DNA from 2 places in the Actinomadura sp. NPDC000600 genome. Region 2 is predicted to be linked to the other one. Evidence: predicted binding sites of a transcription regulator. Region 2 holds the regulator's gene; the other holds the start of a gene.
What was found. The regulator HspR, encoded in region 2, represses chaperone genes until heat shock. The targets are predictions, from matches to a motif close to ANTTGAGTCNNNNNGACTCAANT.
Positions count from the first base shown of each region.

Region 1 (7,210 bases), on a different contig from region 2:
CAGCGCACGTTCGGACCCGTCTTCCACCGGGTCTCGGGCTCCGAGTGGTTCTCCAAGGTGGGGCCCAAGGTCGTCCCGCCCGTCGACCGGACGCTGCACAGGCTCACCGGAGGAAGGCTGCTGCTCGGCCAGCTCCTCGTGCCCAGCCTCGTGCTGACGACGACCGGCGCCGTCAGCGGGCTCCCCCGGCGGACTCCGCTCGCCTGCCTGCCCGACCAGGCGGGCGGCTGGTACGTCGTCGGCTCCAATTTCGGTCGCGAGAAGCACCCCGCCTGGACGGGCAACCTCCTCAAGAACCCGGAAGCCGAGGTCAGCTTCCAGGGCCGCTCCGTCCCCGTCACCGCCCACCTCCTGGACGACGTCGAACGCAAGGAGATCTGGCCTCGCCTCATCGCCGTCTGGCCCGTCTACGACCGTTATGTGGAGCGCACGGAACGGCAGCTGAGGGTCTTCCGCCTGACCCCCGCTAACGGCCGCGGAGGGTCAGGGAAAGTCGCCGGCCGATGAGCAGATAGGCGAGCACGACACCGGCGACGTTGAGGATGACATCGTCGACGTCGAAGGCCCGTCCCATCACGAACGCGCCCTGCACCGTCTCGATGGCCAGCGAGAGCATGCCGCTCACCAGGGCCAGCCGTACCGGGCCGCGGAGGGACGTCCAGACCAGGGGCAGGAGCACGCCGAGCGGCGCCAGGAGGATCACGTTGCCGCCCACCTGGAGGAGCGCGTCCTTGATGGGCTGGTCCATATAGAACCGGAGCGATCGGCCGGGATCGGTGTTCCCACCGGCCTGGCCGTTGTCCTGGACGGGGGTCAAAGTGAGCTTGAAAGCGAAGTAGAAGAAAACTCCGAGGAAGCCCAACGCGATGATCACTACCACCACGCGCAGGGCGACGACGTACCAGGGGACCCTCTCGCCCGCCGCTGCGGGCTGCCACATTTCCACCAACACTCGGCGCGGTCTCCCCAGTTCGCCGCGGTCCATGCATGCCCACGGGTTTTGGGATGACCGGATAGTCCATTGATGTCGAAATGCCCGGATGGTACGGAAACGCCCGCGCCGGGACGAACCCGGCGCGGGCGTGCGCTCCGCTCCGATCAGGCGGCGACCGCGGTGGTGGCCGGCTCCAGGGCCAGGTCCAGCACCTCGCGGACGTCGCTGACGGCGAACACCGTCATCTTCTCGAGCACCTCGGCCGGGACGTCCTCGAGGTCCGGCTCGTTGCGCTTCGGCACGATCGCGGTGGTGATGCCGAGCCTCGACGCGGCCAGCAGCTTCTGCTTCAGGCCGCCGATCGGCAGCACCCGCCCGGTCAGCGACACCTCGCCGGTCATCGCCACGTCCGAGCGCACCGGCCGGCCCGACAGCAGCGACGCGAGCGCCGTCGTCATCGTGATGCCCGCGCTCGGGCCGTCCTTCGGGATCGCGCCGGCGGGCACGTGGACGTGCACGCCGCGGTCCTTCAGGTCGCCGACCGGCAGCTCCAGCTCCGCGCCGCGCGAGCGCAGGTAGCTGAGCGCGATCCGGGCCGACTCCTTCATGACGTCGCCGAGCTGGCCGGTGAGCGTCACGCCGGTGTCGCCCGTCTCCCGGTCGGCCAGCGACGCCTCGATGTAGAGGACGTCGCCGCCCGCGCCGGTGACCGCGAGGCCCGTCGCCACGCCCGGCACGCCGGTGCGGCGCTCGTTCCTGCTCAGCTCGACCTCCGGGGTGAACCGCGGCCGGCCGAGGTAGTCCTTCAGGTCGTCCGCGCCGATCCGGACGGGCAGCGCCGACTTGCCGAGCGCGACGTTGGCCGCGACCTTGCGCAGCACCCGCGCGATCGAGCGGTCCAGGGACCGGACCCCGGCCTCCCGGGTGTACTCGGCCGCGAGCAGCCGCAGCGCGTCGTCGCCGAAGGCCACCTCCGACGCCTCCATGCCGGCCTTGTCGAGCTGGCGCGGCAGCAGGTGGTCGCGGGCGATCGTGACCTTCTCGTGCTCGGTGTAGCCGTCCAGCTCCACCAGCTCCATCCGGTCGAGCAGCGGCCCGGGGATCGCCTCCACCACGTTCGCGGTGGCGAGGAACAGCACGTCGCTCAGGTCGAGCTCGACCTCCAGGTAGTGGTCCCGGAAGGTGTGGTTCTGCTCGGGGTCGAGGACCTCCAGCAGCGCCGCGGTCGGGTCGCCGCGGTAGTCGGCGCCGACCTTGTCGACCTCGTCCAGCAGGACGACGGGGTTCATCGAGCCGGCCTCCCGGATGGCGCGGACGATGCGTCCCGGAAGCGCGCCCACGTACGTTCGGCGGTGACCCCGGATCTCGGCCTCGTCACGGACGCCGCCCAGAGCGACCCGCACGAACTCGCGGCCCATGGCCCGCGCGACCGACTCGCCCAGGGACGTCTTGCCGACGCCGGGAGGGCCGGTCAGCGCCAGCACCGCGCCGCTCCTGCGCCCGCCCACGACGCCCAGGCCGCGCTCCTCGCGCCGCTTGCGCACGGCCAGGTACTCGACGATGCGCTCCTTGACGTCGTCGAGGCCCGCGTGGTCGGCATCGAGGATCTCCCGCGCGCCCGCGATGTCGTAGGCGTCCTCGGTCCGCTCGTTCCAGGGGATGTCGAGGACGGTGTCCAGCCAGGTGCGGATCCAGCCGCCCTCGGGCGAGGCGTCGGACGACCGCTCCAGTTTGTCGACCTCCTTCAGCGCCGCCTCGCGCACCTTCTCGGGGAGGTTCGCGGCCTCGATCCGGGCCCGGTAGTCGTCCTCCTCGTCGGCCGGGTCGCCGTTCAGCTCGGCCAGCTCCTTGCGGATGGCCTCCTGCTGCTGGCGCAGCAGGAACTCGCGCTGCGTCTTCTCCATGCCCTCCTGGACGTCCTTGCGGATGGTCTCCGCCACGTCCAGCTCGGCGAGGTGGTCGCGCGTCCACCCGATCACCAGGTTGAGCCGCTCCACCACGTCGACGGTCTCCAGGACCTCGATCTTCTGCTCGTCGGTGAGGTACGGCGCGTACCCGGCGTTGTCGGCCAGCGTGGACGGGTCATCGATCTGCTGCACGACGTCCACGACCTGCCAGGCGCCCCGGTTCTGCAGGATCGCGCTGACCAGGCCCTTGTACTCCTTCGCCAGCTCCTGCGCGCGCCCGGAGGCGGGCGGCGTCTCGACCGGCGTCCCCTCGACCCACAGCGCCGCGCCCGGCCCGGTCGTCCCGATGCCGATCCGCACCCGCTGCACGCCGCGGACGACCGCGCCCGGCTCGCCGCCGGGAAGCCGCCCCTCCTGCTCGATGACACCGAGCGTGCCGAGGCCGGCGTACTGCCCGTTCAACCTGGGCACCAGCAGCACCCGCGGCTTGGCCGCCGACCGGATGCCCGGCCCCTTGGCCTGCGCCACCGCCCGCGCGGCCTCGACGGCGGCCCGGACCTCGCCGCTCTCCGACAGGTCCAGGGGCACCACCATGCCGGGCAGAACGACCCCGTCGTCGAGGGGCAGCACCGGCAGCGTCAGGGTCTCGCTCATGCTCAGCTCCAAGTCAGTAGACCGACCCAACCACGGGTTGAGTCATACTCACTCAAGAAAACGGAGCACCAATTTGTTTCCGCAGCAACGTTCGCTCTCAGCGATCACCCGCCGCGTGCGCGCCACAGGGCCGGCGAGTGCGCGGCCAAGCCGACACGTGGGCGAGACCGGGGTCCCCGCGGCCGACGACCCGGCAGAATGCCCGCGCACGGCCGCGACGCCCTGTCAGAGGGTGTCCCACCAGCGTGGAGCCGAGTCATCAGGTTCGTCGGGGCTTGCGAAATGGAACGGCACGCCCAATCGTCCTGCCAGCGCCGCGCCGATCCTGCTCGCCTCTTCCGCCTCCGGCCAAGGGGGCACCTCGCCGTTGAACGCGCGGATGTCGTTCCCGTGCTGGACGGTCGCGAGGTGGTGCTCGGTGTTCGGGTCGCGCGTGACACCGAGCACCACCACGAACCACCCCTCGGTATCGCCATCCCAGAGGGCCTCCACCGCAGCTGGAGGCCGCGGCAGTTCCTGGACCTTCCTGATGAGGTCTTCAAGATCCAGAGGAGCGGTCGGTGACCGATGGAAGCCTTGCCCCAGAGCCGCGTACCGTTCGGCGACCAGCCGATGACACTCATACAGGCCCGCCCGCGGCTGCCCGGAGCCGTCGAGGACCGCCTTGACCGCAGAGAGCCTCTGGTCGTCTGCGACAAGCGCGTCGACCTGATCCCGCACCTCTGCCGGCAGCCTGTTCCACAGCGGATTCTCCATGAGCGCATTCAAGCGGGAAAGCTTGCCGGTGCGGGAAAGTGGCCGGGACGGCGGCGAACCCGGCGTAAAGGGCGAGCGTCATAAAGTGGCGTGATCATGACCACGATCCTGCGGCCGCGGCGGTGGGGGCGGGGGTGGCGATGGGGTGTCTCGTTGGCCCTGGCCCCCGTCCTCGCGGCGTCGGCGGCCGTGGCTGTGGCGTACGGGAAGGCCGGGGGCTGGTACGGCGTCAACGTGATGCTGCGCCGGGGCGCCAGCATCTGGGTCGACGTCGCTCCGGACGATTCCCGGCTTTCCCCGGGCATCCGGTTGTCGCTGGCCGGGCGGCGCACGCCCGACGCGCCCGAACCGGTGCGCTGGCGCCAGGCCGCCGCGGGACTGGACGTCGCCGAGCTGCCCGTCCGGGTGGGCGGGCGGCCCGTGGACGCCCTGCTGCTCACCCGGATCGACCCGGCCCGGTACCGGTTCCGGGTGCTGAGCCGCCCGGCCGGCGACCGGGAGGTCGGCGACTGGATGGAGGCCACCGGGGCGGCCCTGGTCGTCAACGGCAGCTACTACGCCCGCGACGGGAGCCCGGACACCCCCGTCGTCAGCGACGGGCGCCGGCTCGGCCCCTCGTCCTACCAGGCGAGGCACGGAGCGTTCCTGGTCGACGGGCCGGGCGGCGCCCGCCTGGCGGACCTCACCGGCACGGACTGGCGGCCGGTCACCGAAGGCGCGAGCCAGGCCATGGTCTCCTACCCGATGCTGCTGGGAGCGGACGGGCACGGCCGGACCGGCGGCCAGGACGAGCGATGGCTGGCCAACCGCAGCTTCCTCGGGCAGGACGGCGCCGGGCGGATCATCGTCGGCACCACCCGGGACGCCTACTTCTCCCTGCCTTCGCTCGCCGCCTTCCTCCCGCGTTCGGGACTCGGCCTGCGCCTCGCCCTGAACCTGGACGGCGGACCGGTCGCCTGCCAGAAGGTGTCGGCCGGCGGCTACCGGCGCGACTTCTGCGGGCGCTATGAGACGGCCGTGCACGACGGCCGCCTCCAGTTGCTGCGGCCCCTGGTCGACTTCCGCCGCAACGGCCTCCCGATAGCCCTCGTCGCGGTCCCCCGCTGAACCGCTCCCGCCCGATCGCCAGCCCCACGGCCTCCGGACGGAAAACCGCTTGCGGGAGGAGCGGGGGCGTGCAAGGGTCGGCGCGGAGATCTTGGGTGCGCTTCGGGAGGTCGCGCGTGTACACCGCCAACGGCAAGGCCACGACCGGCGTCCCGGCGGCGGAGGGCGCGGCGGCCTAGAGGCCGGCACCGCTCCACGACGCCGGGACGGTTCCCGCGCGGGGGTTCGGCCCCGCGGTTCCCGCCTGCGCGGATCACGCGCGGGCGTCGACTCGACGTGGAGCATCCTTGTCTTCTTCCCTGCCCTCGGCGCACGCCCCTCTCGGCCGCCGAATGATCTTCCTTCTGGCTCTGACCTGCGGCGTCGCCGTGGGGAACATCTACTTCCCGCAGGCGGTCAGTCCGCTGGCGGCGGCCGGGCTGGGCGTGCCGCCCGACTCGGCCGCGCTGGTGGTGACCGCGGCGCAGTTCGGGTACGCGGCCGGGATCTTCCTGCTCGTGCCGCTCGGGGACCGGTTCCCGCACCGCCCGCTGATCGTGGCGATGCTCGCCGTCACCGGCGCGGCGCTGCTCTGCGCGGCGGCCGCGCCCGGGCTCGCGGTGCTGGTCGGCGCGAGCGCCGTGGTCGGGGTCGCGACCGTGGTCGCCCAGGTCATCGCGCCGATGGCGGCCGGGCTCGCGGCCGAGGACCGGCGCGGCGCGGTCATGGGGACGCTGCTGGCCGGGTCGATCGGCGGCATCCTGCTGGCCCGGACGTTCGGCGGGTTCGCCGCCGAGTGGCTCGGCTGGCGGGCCCCGTACCTGATCGCCGCGGCCGCCACGCTGGCGATCGCGGCCGCGCTGGCCGTCGCGCTGCCGGCGACCGTCCCGCCGTCGCGGCAGTCGTATCCGGCGCTGCTGGCCGCGCCGCTGCGGCTGCTGCGCGAGGAGCCCGAGCTGCGGCGGTCGTGCTTCTACCAGGCGACGGTCTTCGGCGGCTTCCAGGCCGTCTGGACGGGCGTCGCGCTGTACCTGACCGGCCCGGCGTACGGGCTCGGCGTCCAGGCGGTCGGCCTCCTGGCGCTGGTCAGCGCGGCGACCATGGCCGCGACGCCCGTCGCGGGACGCCGGGTCGACCGGCGCGGCCCGGAACCGGTCACCCTCGTCGCGATCCTCGGGACGATCGCGTCCACCGGCGTCCTGGCGCTGGGCGGACTCGGGGGCGCGCCGGGGCTCGTGGCGCTCGGAGCCGGGACGCTGCTGCTGGACGTCGCGATGCAGTCCGGCATGATCGCGAACCAGGCGCGGATCTTCGCGTTGCGCCCGGACGCCCGCAGCCGCATCAACACCGCGTACATGACCTGCGCCTTCCTCGGCGGCAGCACCGGGTCGTGGCTCGGCGCCCAGGCCTGCACCCGGTTCGGCTGGACGGGCGTGTGCGCGCTCGTCGCCCTCCTGGCCTGCCTTGCCCTCGCCCGGCACCTGGCGCACCGGCCGGCCCCCGCGGGCCTGCGGGGCAACGCCGAGGCAAAGGCGCCTTCGCGATCCTGATTCTTTGCCCGGGTGCCGGTTTACGCGCGCATGACGCGGGGGTACCTAACGCAACGAGATCGTGACGCAGGGTGAACGACAGGTCATCGGGGCGGCAAAGCCCCAGGTCGATAGGCGGGAGGCGGCGGATGCGACGCAGCGAGCGCGCGACCCGGGCCGTCTCCGCGTCCCCTTCCCCGCGCGGCCCGGTCCGTACGGCCGAGAACGTTCGCGACGTACCGCTCCGCGGCCGGCACCGCCCCCCAGCGGCGGCCGCGGAGGCGGGGCGCGGCGACACACCTCGGGTCCTCGGCCGTACCGGACCGGCTCCGCGCCGACGTCCT
Region 1 is NZ_JBEUPD010000028.1:44,777-51,986, reverse strand. It holds gene ABWI07_RS31810 (nitroreductase family deazaflavin-dependent oxidoreductase) at 1-507, shown strand, start outside; gene ABWI07_RS31805 (VanZ family protein) at 467-940, opposite strand; gene lon (endopeptidase La) at 1,099-3,495, opposite strand; gene ABWI07_RS31795 (hypothetical protein) at 3,721-4,251, opposite strand; gene ABWI07_RS31790 (phosphodiester glycosidase family protein) at 4,348-5,358, shown strand; gene ABWI07_RS31785 (MFS transporter) at 5,646-6,887, shown strand.
Region 1: a site for HspR is predicted at 3,531-3,553, ahead of lon (endopeptidase La). Genes of this name have one in related genera too.

Region 2 (7,210 bases):
TCAGGAACCTGACCTCGAGCGGGTCTCAGAACGGCCGGTGCACGGCCGGGAACACCCCGGAGGCGTTGACAGCGCAACGATTCTGCCTGGTCGTCACCGACCTGGCACGCAAGCGGACCGCCATGGCCGTCATCCTGCCCAAGGGCAGTCAGATCAGGGGCGTCTCGCTGGACCGAACCGGGCGGACCCTCGCAGCAGCCGTGGCGAACAGGGGTCGGATCACCCTGCGGCGCTGGAGTGTCGACGGGGGGAAGGCCCAGCCGTCCGTTCCGCTGCCGATCAGCTCCCGCGAGGCGATCTCACTGTTCCGCCTCACCCCCGCCGGAGCCGTCCTCAACTATCTGAAGTTCCCGAAGGGAGCGGGCGGCGGTGAGCAGAGGGCCATCGGGAACAGACTGCTGCTCGTGTCCCCGGACGGCTCACCGCAGGTGCGCGTCCTGGAAGAGTCCTTGGCGGGCGCGGTGGTGGCGACCAGCGCGGACGGCCGCCGGCTGGCCGCGGCCGTGGAGATCGACAAGGTGACGCAGTTCGACATCTGGGACATGAGCGCCGGCCGCATGATCACTCGGATCAAGGACCCGGGTCTCGCCGAGGCCGTCGGTGCTCTGACGTTCGACCCCACAGGCTCCGTCCTGTACGACACGTGGTGGAAAGTCGACCTGCCCGATGCCTCGACCCTCGAGGAAATGCAGAAGTTCGCGCAGGAAGTGAGCGCACTGCCCGTCACCCGCTGGTCGCTCCCGGGCGGCCGGCGCCTCGGCGCCCTCCGCGTCCCCGCGGCCTGGCCGGCCCTGCTCCCCCTTGGCCGTGACGCGTTCGCCCTTGTCAAGGGCAACCAGATCGGCCTGCTGCTCCCCACACCTGGACGCACCGCGTCCGGCCTGCTCGACGCGATGACCGAACAGGCCAGGGACCTGGCCGTGTCGGGATCCGGCGGCGTCACCAAGCGGGAGCTGGCGCACCTCTGCAGGCTCTACGGGAACATGCCCGAGTCGTCCGAGATCACCAAGCTGATCCCGGCCGGCGCCCACAAGGGCGAGGTCTGTTAGACCCGCCGACGGCCGATCCAGGGTGGAACGCGGCGGTCGAACCAGCGGTCGGGCGCGACGTCGGCGGCGTCCTACGAACGAGGCGCTCCTCCTGGCGAGGGAGGGCGCTCTCCTCCCTCCAGGCGAACTCCGAGCCGACGGGACCGCTCCGGGAACCGGAATAGGCCGCTCACTCGTCCTGTTGTAGAGGTCGTCAGCAAAGTTGAGTCCGACCGACTCAAGTCATTTGACAGGAACGAGGATGCCGGGCAACCTTGCGGACAGAAGACTCAACCGGCCGCGCCTCGGGGGCGACCGGGGCTGCGATATCACCGGATACGACGGAGGACGAGAAACATGGCACGTGCGGTCGGCATCGACCTCGGGACGACCAACTCGGTCGTCGCGATCCTGGAGGGCGGCGAGCCCACCGTCATCGCGAACGCGGAGGGGTCGCGGACCACGCCGTCCGTCGTCGCCTTCGCCAAGAACGGCGAGGTCCTGGTCGGCGAGGTCGCCAAGCGCCAGGCGGTGACCAACGTCGACCGAACGATCCGGTCGGTCAAGCGCGAGATGGGCACCGACTGGAAGACCAAGATCGACGACAAGGACTTCAACCCGCAGCAGGTCAGCGCGTTCGTGCTGCAGAAGCTGAAGCGGGACGCCGAGTCCTACCTGGGCGAGACGGTCACCGACGCGGTCATCACCGTCCCCGCCTACTTCTCCGACCACCAGCGGCAGGCCACCAAGGAGGCCGGCCAGATCGCGGGCCTGAACGTCCTGCGCATCATCAACGAGCCGACCTCGGCGGCCCTCGCATACCACCTGGAGAAGGAGAACGAGGCCACCATCCTGGTCTTCGACCTCGGCGGCGGCACGTTCGACGTGTCCCTGCTGGAGGTCGGCGACGGCGTGGTCGAGGTGAAGGCCACCAGCGGTGACAACCACCTCGGCGGCGACGACTGGGACAACAAGGTCGTCGACTGGCTGGTCGAGCGGTTCAAGAACGCCAACGGCGTCGACCTGTCCAAGGACAAGATGGCGCTGCAGCGGCTCCGCGAGGCCGCGGAGAAGGCCAAGATCGAGCTGTCCAGCTCGTCCGAGACGCAGATCAACCTGCCCTACATCACGGCGTCCTCCGAGGGCCCGCTGCACCTCGACGAGAAGCTCACCCGGGGCGAGTTCCAGCGGATGACCGCCGACCTGCTCGAGCGCACCAAGGCGCCGTTCCAGTCGGTGCTGAAGGACGCGAACATCACCGTCGACAAGATCGACCAGGTCGTGCTGGTCGGCGGCTCCACCCGGATGCCCGCGGTCTCCGAGCTGGTCAAGGAGCTGACCGGCGGCAAGGAGCCGAACAAGGGCGTCAACCCGGACGAGGTCGTCGCGATCGGCGCCAGCCTCCAGGCCGGCGTGCTCAAGGGCGAGGTCAAGGACGTCCTGCTGCTGGACGTGACCCCGCTGAGCCTCGGCATCGAGACCAAGGGCGGCATTTTCACCAAGATCATCGAGCGGAACACCACGATCCCGACCAAGCGGTCGGAGACGTTCACCACCGCCGACGACAACCAGCCGTCCGTGGAGATCCAGGTCTACCAGGGCGAGCGCGAGATCGCCGCGTACAACAAGAAGCTCGGCACCTTCCAGCTCACCGGTCTGCCGCCGGCGCCGCGCGGCGTCCCGCAGATCGAGGTCACCTTCGACATCGACGCCAACGGCATCGTGAACGTCAGCGCGAAGGACCAGGGCACCGGCCGCGAGCAGTCGATGGTCATCACGGGCGGCAGCGCGCTGCCCAAGGACGACATCGAGAAGATGATGCGCGACGCCGAGCAGTACGCCGAGGAGGACCGCAAGCGCAAGGAGGAGGCCGAGGTCCGCAACCAGGCCGACACCCTCGCGTACTCGACCGAGAAGTTCCTGCGGGAGAACGACGAGAAGGTCCCCGCGGAGCTGAAGACCGAGGTGGGCGACGCGGTCGCCGAGGTCAAGAAGGCCCTGGAGGGCACCGACGTCGAGGCGATCAAGGGCAGCGCCGAGAAGCTCGCGCAGGTGAGCCAGAAGATGGGCGCCGCCATGTACGCGCAGAACCCCGAGGGCGCCCAGGCCGGCGCCGAGGACCACGGGCCGACGGCCGGCGCCCAGGGCGGCGAGCCGCAGGACGACGAGGTCGTCGACGCCGAGATCGTGGACGAGGACAAGCCGAAGGGTGATGCATCGTGACGTCCTCTCCCAACGAGGGCGAGGAGAAGGAGGGCCCGGTGATCCGCGACAAGCGGCGCATCGATCCCGAGACGGGGGAGGTCCGGGAGCGGGCGGGGGAGTCCTCGCCGGCCCCGGAGGCCCCGGCGGACGGGGGCGCCAAGGCCACCGATGAGGAGGTCTCCTCTCTGAAGACGCAACTGGCGGAACGGCTCGCCGACCTCCAGCGCCTGAAGGCGGAGTACGACAACTACCGCAAGCGCGTCGAGCGCGACCGGGTCGCGGTCCGCGAGCAGGCCCTCGGGCAGGTGCTGTCCGAGCTGCTCCCGGTGCTGGACGACATCGGCCGCGCCCGTGACCACGAGGAGCTCACCGGCGGGTTCAAGTCCGTCGCGGAGAGCCTGGAGGCGGTCACCGGCAAGCTCGGCCTGGAGCGGTTCGGGGAGAAGGGCGAGCCCTTCGACCCGGTCGTGCACGAGGCGCTGATGCACTCGCACTCGACCGAGGTGACCGAGACGTGCGTCACCGACGTCCTCCAGCCCGGGTACCGGATCGGCGAGCGGGTCCTGCGGCCCGCCCGCGTGGCGGTGGCCGACCCCGCTCCGGACTCCGGAGCCGACGAGTCCGGCGGCGAGCCGGGCGAATCGAACGACGAACCGGGCGAATGATCCTCAGGGGGCCCGCCCGGACGGGCGGGCCCCGCAGGGGCCTGAAGACATGTGGCAAGTGGCGATAGCAGAAGGCGGGGCGCCGTGAGCACCAAGGACTACCTGGAGAAGGACTACTACAAGGTCCTCGGTGTCGCGAAGACGGCCTCCCAGGAGGAGATCAAGAAGTCCTACCGGAAGCTGGCGCGCAAGTACCACCCGGACGCCAACAAGGGCGACACCGAGGCCGAGGACCGCTTCAAGGAGGTCTCGGAGGCCTACGACGTGCTGTCCGACGAGAAGCGCCGCAAGGAGTACGACGCGGTGCGCTCGATGCCGGGCGGCTTCCGCGGCCAGCAGGGCGGCGGCTTCCCGTTCGACCTCGGCGACATCTTCGGCCAGTCGGGCGGGACGCAGACGGGCGGCGCCGGGGAGCGCATCGGCGACCTGTTCGGCGGCCTGTTCGGCGGGCGCGCCGGCGGCGGCGCCCGCACGGCGGGGACGCGGCGCGCGCGGCGCGGCGCGGACGTCGAGACCGAGGTGACCCTGTCGTTCGGCCGCGCGATGAACGGCGTCACCGTCCCGATCAAACTGACCAGCGAGGCGGCCTGCAACAGCTGCCGCGGGACGGGGGCCAAGGCCGGCACCGTGCCGCGGGTGTGCCCGAACTGCGAGGGCACCGGGCACGAGACCCGCAACCTCGGCAACTTCGGCTTCCAGGAGCCGTGCAAGGAGTGCCGCGGCCGGGGACTCGTCGTCGACGACCCGTGCCCGACCTGCCACGGCAGCGGCCGCGCAACCGGCACCCGGACCATCCAGGCCCGCATCCCGGCGGGCGTGGCGGACGGGCAGAAGATCCGGCTGAAGGGCAAGGGCGCGCCCGGCGAGAACGGCGGCCCGGCCGGCGACCTGTACGTGAACATCAAGGTGCTGCCGCACAAGGTGTTCGGCCGCAGCGGCGACAACCTGACGCTGACCGTCCCGGTGACCTTCCCCGAGGCGGCGCTCGGCGGCGAGATCAGGGTGCCGACCTTCCAGGGGCAGCCCGTCACGCTGAAGCTGCCCGAGGGCACGCCGAACGGCCGCAAGTTCCGCGTGAAGGGGCGCGGCGCACCGCGGCGCGACGGCACGAAGGGCGACCTGCTCGTCACCGTCGACGTGCACGTCCCGCAGAAGCTCGACGAGCAGTCGCGCGAGGCGCTCGCCAAGCTCCGGACGGCGGGCGCGGGCGACGACCTGCGCGCCGACCTCCTCCAGCAGGCCAGACAGGAGTGATCTTCATGGATCCCTTCGGCGACGACACTCCGGTCTACGTGATCTCCGTGGCGGCGCAGCTGTCCGGGCTGCACCCGCAGACGCTGCGCACCTACGACCGGATGGGCCTGGTGTCCCCCGGCCGTACGGCGGGCCGGGGACGCCGCTACTCCATGCGGGACATCGTGATGCTCCGCGAGATCCAGCGGCTCTCCCAGGAGGAGGGCATCAACCTGTCCGGCATCAAGCACATCCTGGAGCTGCAGCGCGACAACGCCCGGCTCCGCGAGGAGCTCGCCAAGGCGCACGCCGCGCTGGAGGAGCTCGCGAACGAACTCGAATCGACCCGTGCGGTCGCGGCGCGGCTGGCGCAGCAGCGGCGGCACGGGGAACCGAGCGGCACTCCCGGCGCCGACCTCGTGCCCATCAGGCGGACGAGCGTCGTGGTCTGGCACGAGCGCAACTCGGACTGAATAAGGCAGTTGTCGGGGGTCTGGGGGTTGTCCCCCAGAAGGACAGAGCAGTTGTCGGGGGTCTGGGGGTTGCCCCCCAGAAGGACAGAGCAGTTGTCGGGGGTCTGGGGGTTGCCCCCCAGAAGGAACACGGCTTACGGGGTGGGGCGATGGACTACAAGCTGACGCAGAAGAGCCAGGAGGCGCTGTCGATCGCCGTCCGCAGGGCGGCGGCCGAGGGGCATCCCGAGGTCGAGCCGCAGCACCTGCTGGTGGCGCTGATCGGGCTGCCGGACGGGACGGCCGTGCCGCTGCTGGAGGCGGTCGGCGCCGACTGGCAGGTGATCCGCAGGCGGGCGGAGGAGCAGCTCGCGGCGATGCCGAAGGCGCAGGGGTCGACGGTGGCGACGCCGCGGCTGTCCGGCCAGCTCCAGCGGTCGGTCAACACGGCGGCCAACCGCGCGCAGCAGCTGGAGGACGAGTACGTCTCGACCGAGCACCTGCTCGTCGGGCTGGCGGCCGACGGCGGCCCGGCGGCGGGCCTGCTGAAGGAGTTCGGCGCGACGCCGCAGGCGCTGCTGGACGCGTTCGAGAAGGTGCGCGGGCACGCCCGCGTCACCAGCGAGAACCCCGAGGGCACCTACCAGTCGCTGGAGAAGTACGGCGTCGACCTGACGGCGGCGGCCCGCGACGGCCGGCTCGACCCGGTGATCGGCCGCGACTCGGAGATCCGCCGGGTGATCCAGGTGCTGTCGCGCCGGACGAAGAACAACCCGGTGCTGATCGGCGAGCCCGGCGTCGGCAAGACGGCCGTGGTCGAGGGGCTGGCGCAGCGGATCATCGCGGGCGACGTCCCCGAGTCGCTGCGTGGCAAGAGCCTCATCTCGCTCGACCTCGGCGCGATGGTCGCGGGCGCGAAGTACCGCGGCGAGTTCGAGGAGCGGCTCAAGGCCGTCCTGAACGAGATCAAGGAGAGCGAGGGGCAGGTCGTCACGTTCATCGACGAGCTGCACACCGTCGTCGGGGCGGGCGCGGCCGAGGGCGCGATGGACGCCGGCAACATGCTGAAGCCGATGCTGGCCCGCGGCGAGCTGCGGATGATCGGCGCGACGACGCTGGACGAGTACCGGGAGCGGATCGAGAAGGACGCGGCCCTGGAGCGCCGGTTCCAGCAGGTGTTCGTCGGCGAGCCGTCCGTCGAGGACACGATCGCGATCCTGCGCGGGCTGAAGGGCCGGTACGAGGCGCACCACAAGGTGCAGATCAACGACTCGGCGATGGTGGCGGCGGCGACGCTGTCCGACCGCTACATCACCTCCCGGTACCTGCCGGACAAGGCGATCGACCTGGTGGACGAGGCCGCGTCCCGGCTGCGCATGGAGATCGACTCCCGGCCGGTCGAGATCGACGAGCTGCAGCGCGCCGTCGACCGGCTGAAGATGGAGCAGATGAACCTGGAGAAGGAGACCGACGAGGCGTCCCGGCAGCGCCTCGAACGGCTCCGCGCCGACCTCGCCGACAGGCAGGAGCAGCTGAGCGGCCTGAACGCCCGCTGGGAGCGGGAGAAGGCCGAGCTGAACCGGGTCGGCGAGATCAAGGAGCGGATCGACCAGCTGCGCGGCGAGGC
Region 2 is NZ_JBEUPD010000006.1:239,401-246,610, forward strand. It holds gene ABWI07_RS11905 (nSTAND1 domain-containing NTPase) at 1-1,049, shown strand, start outside; gene dnaK (molecular chaperone DnaK) at 1,386-3,251, shown strand; gene grpE (nucleotide exchange factor GrpE) at 3,245-3,898, shown strand; gene dnaJ (molecular chaperone DnaJ) at 3,983-5,152, shown strand; gene ABWI07_RS11925 (heat shock protein transcriptional repressor HspR) at 5,158-5,604, shown strand; gene clpB (ATP-dependent chaperone ClpB) at 5,754-7,210, shown strand, end outside.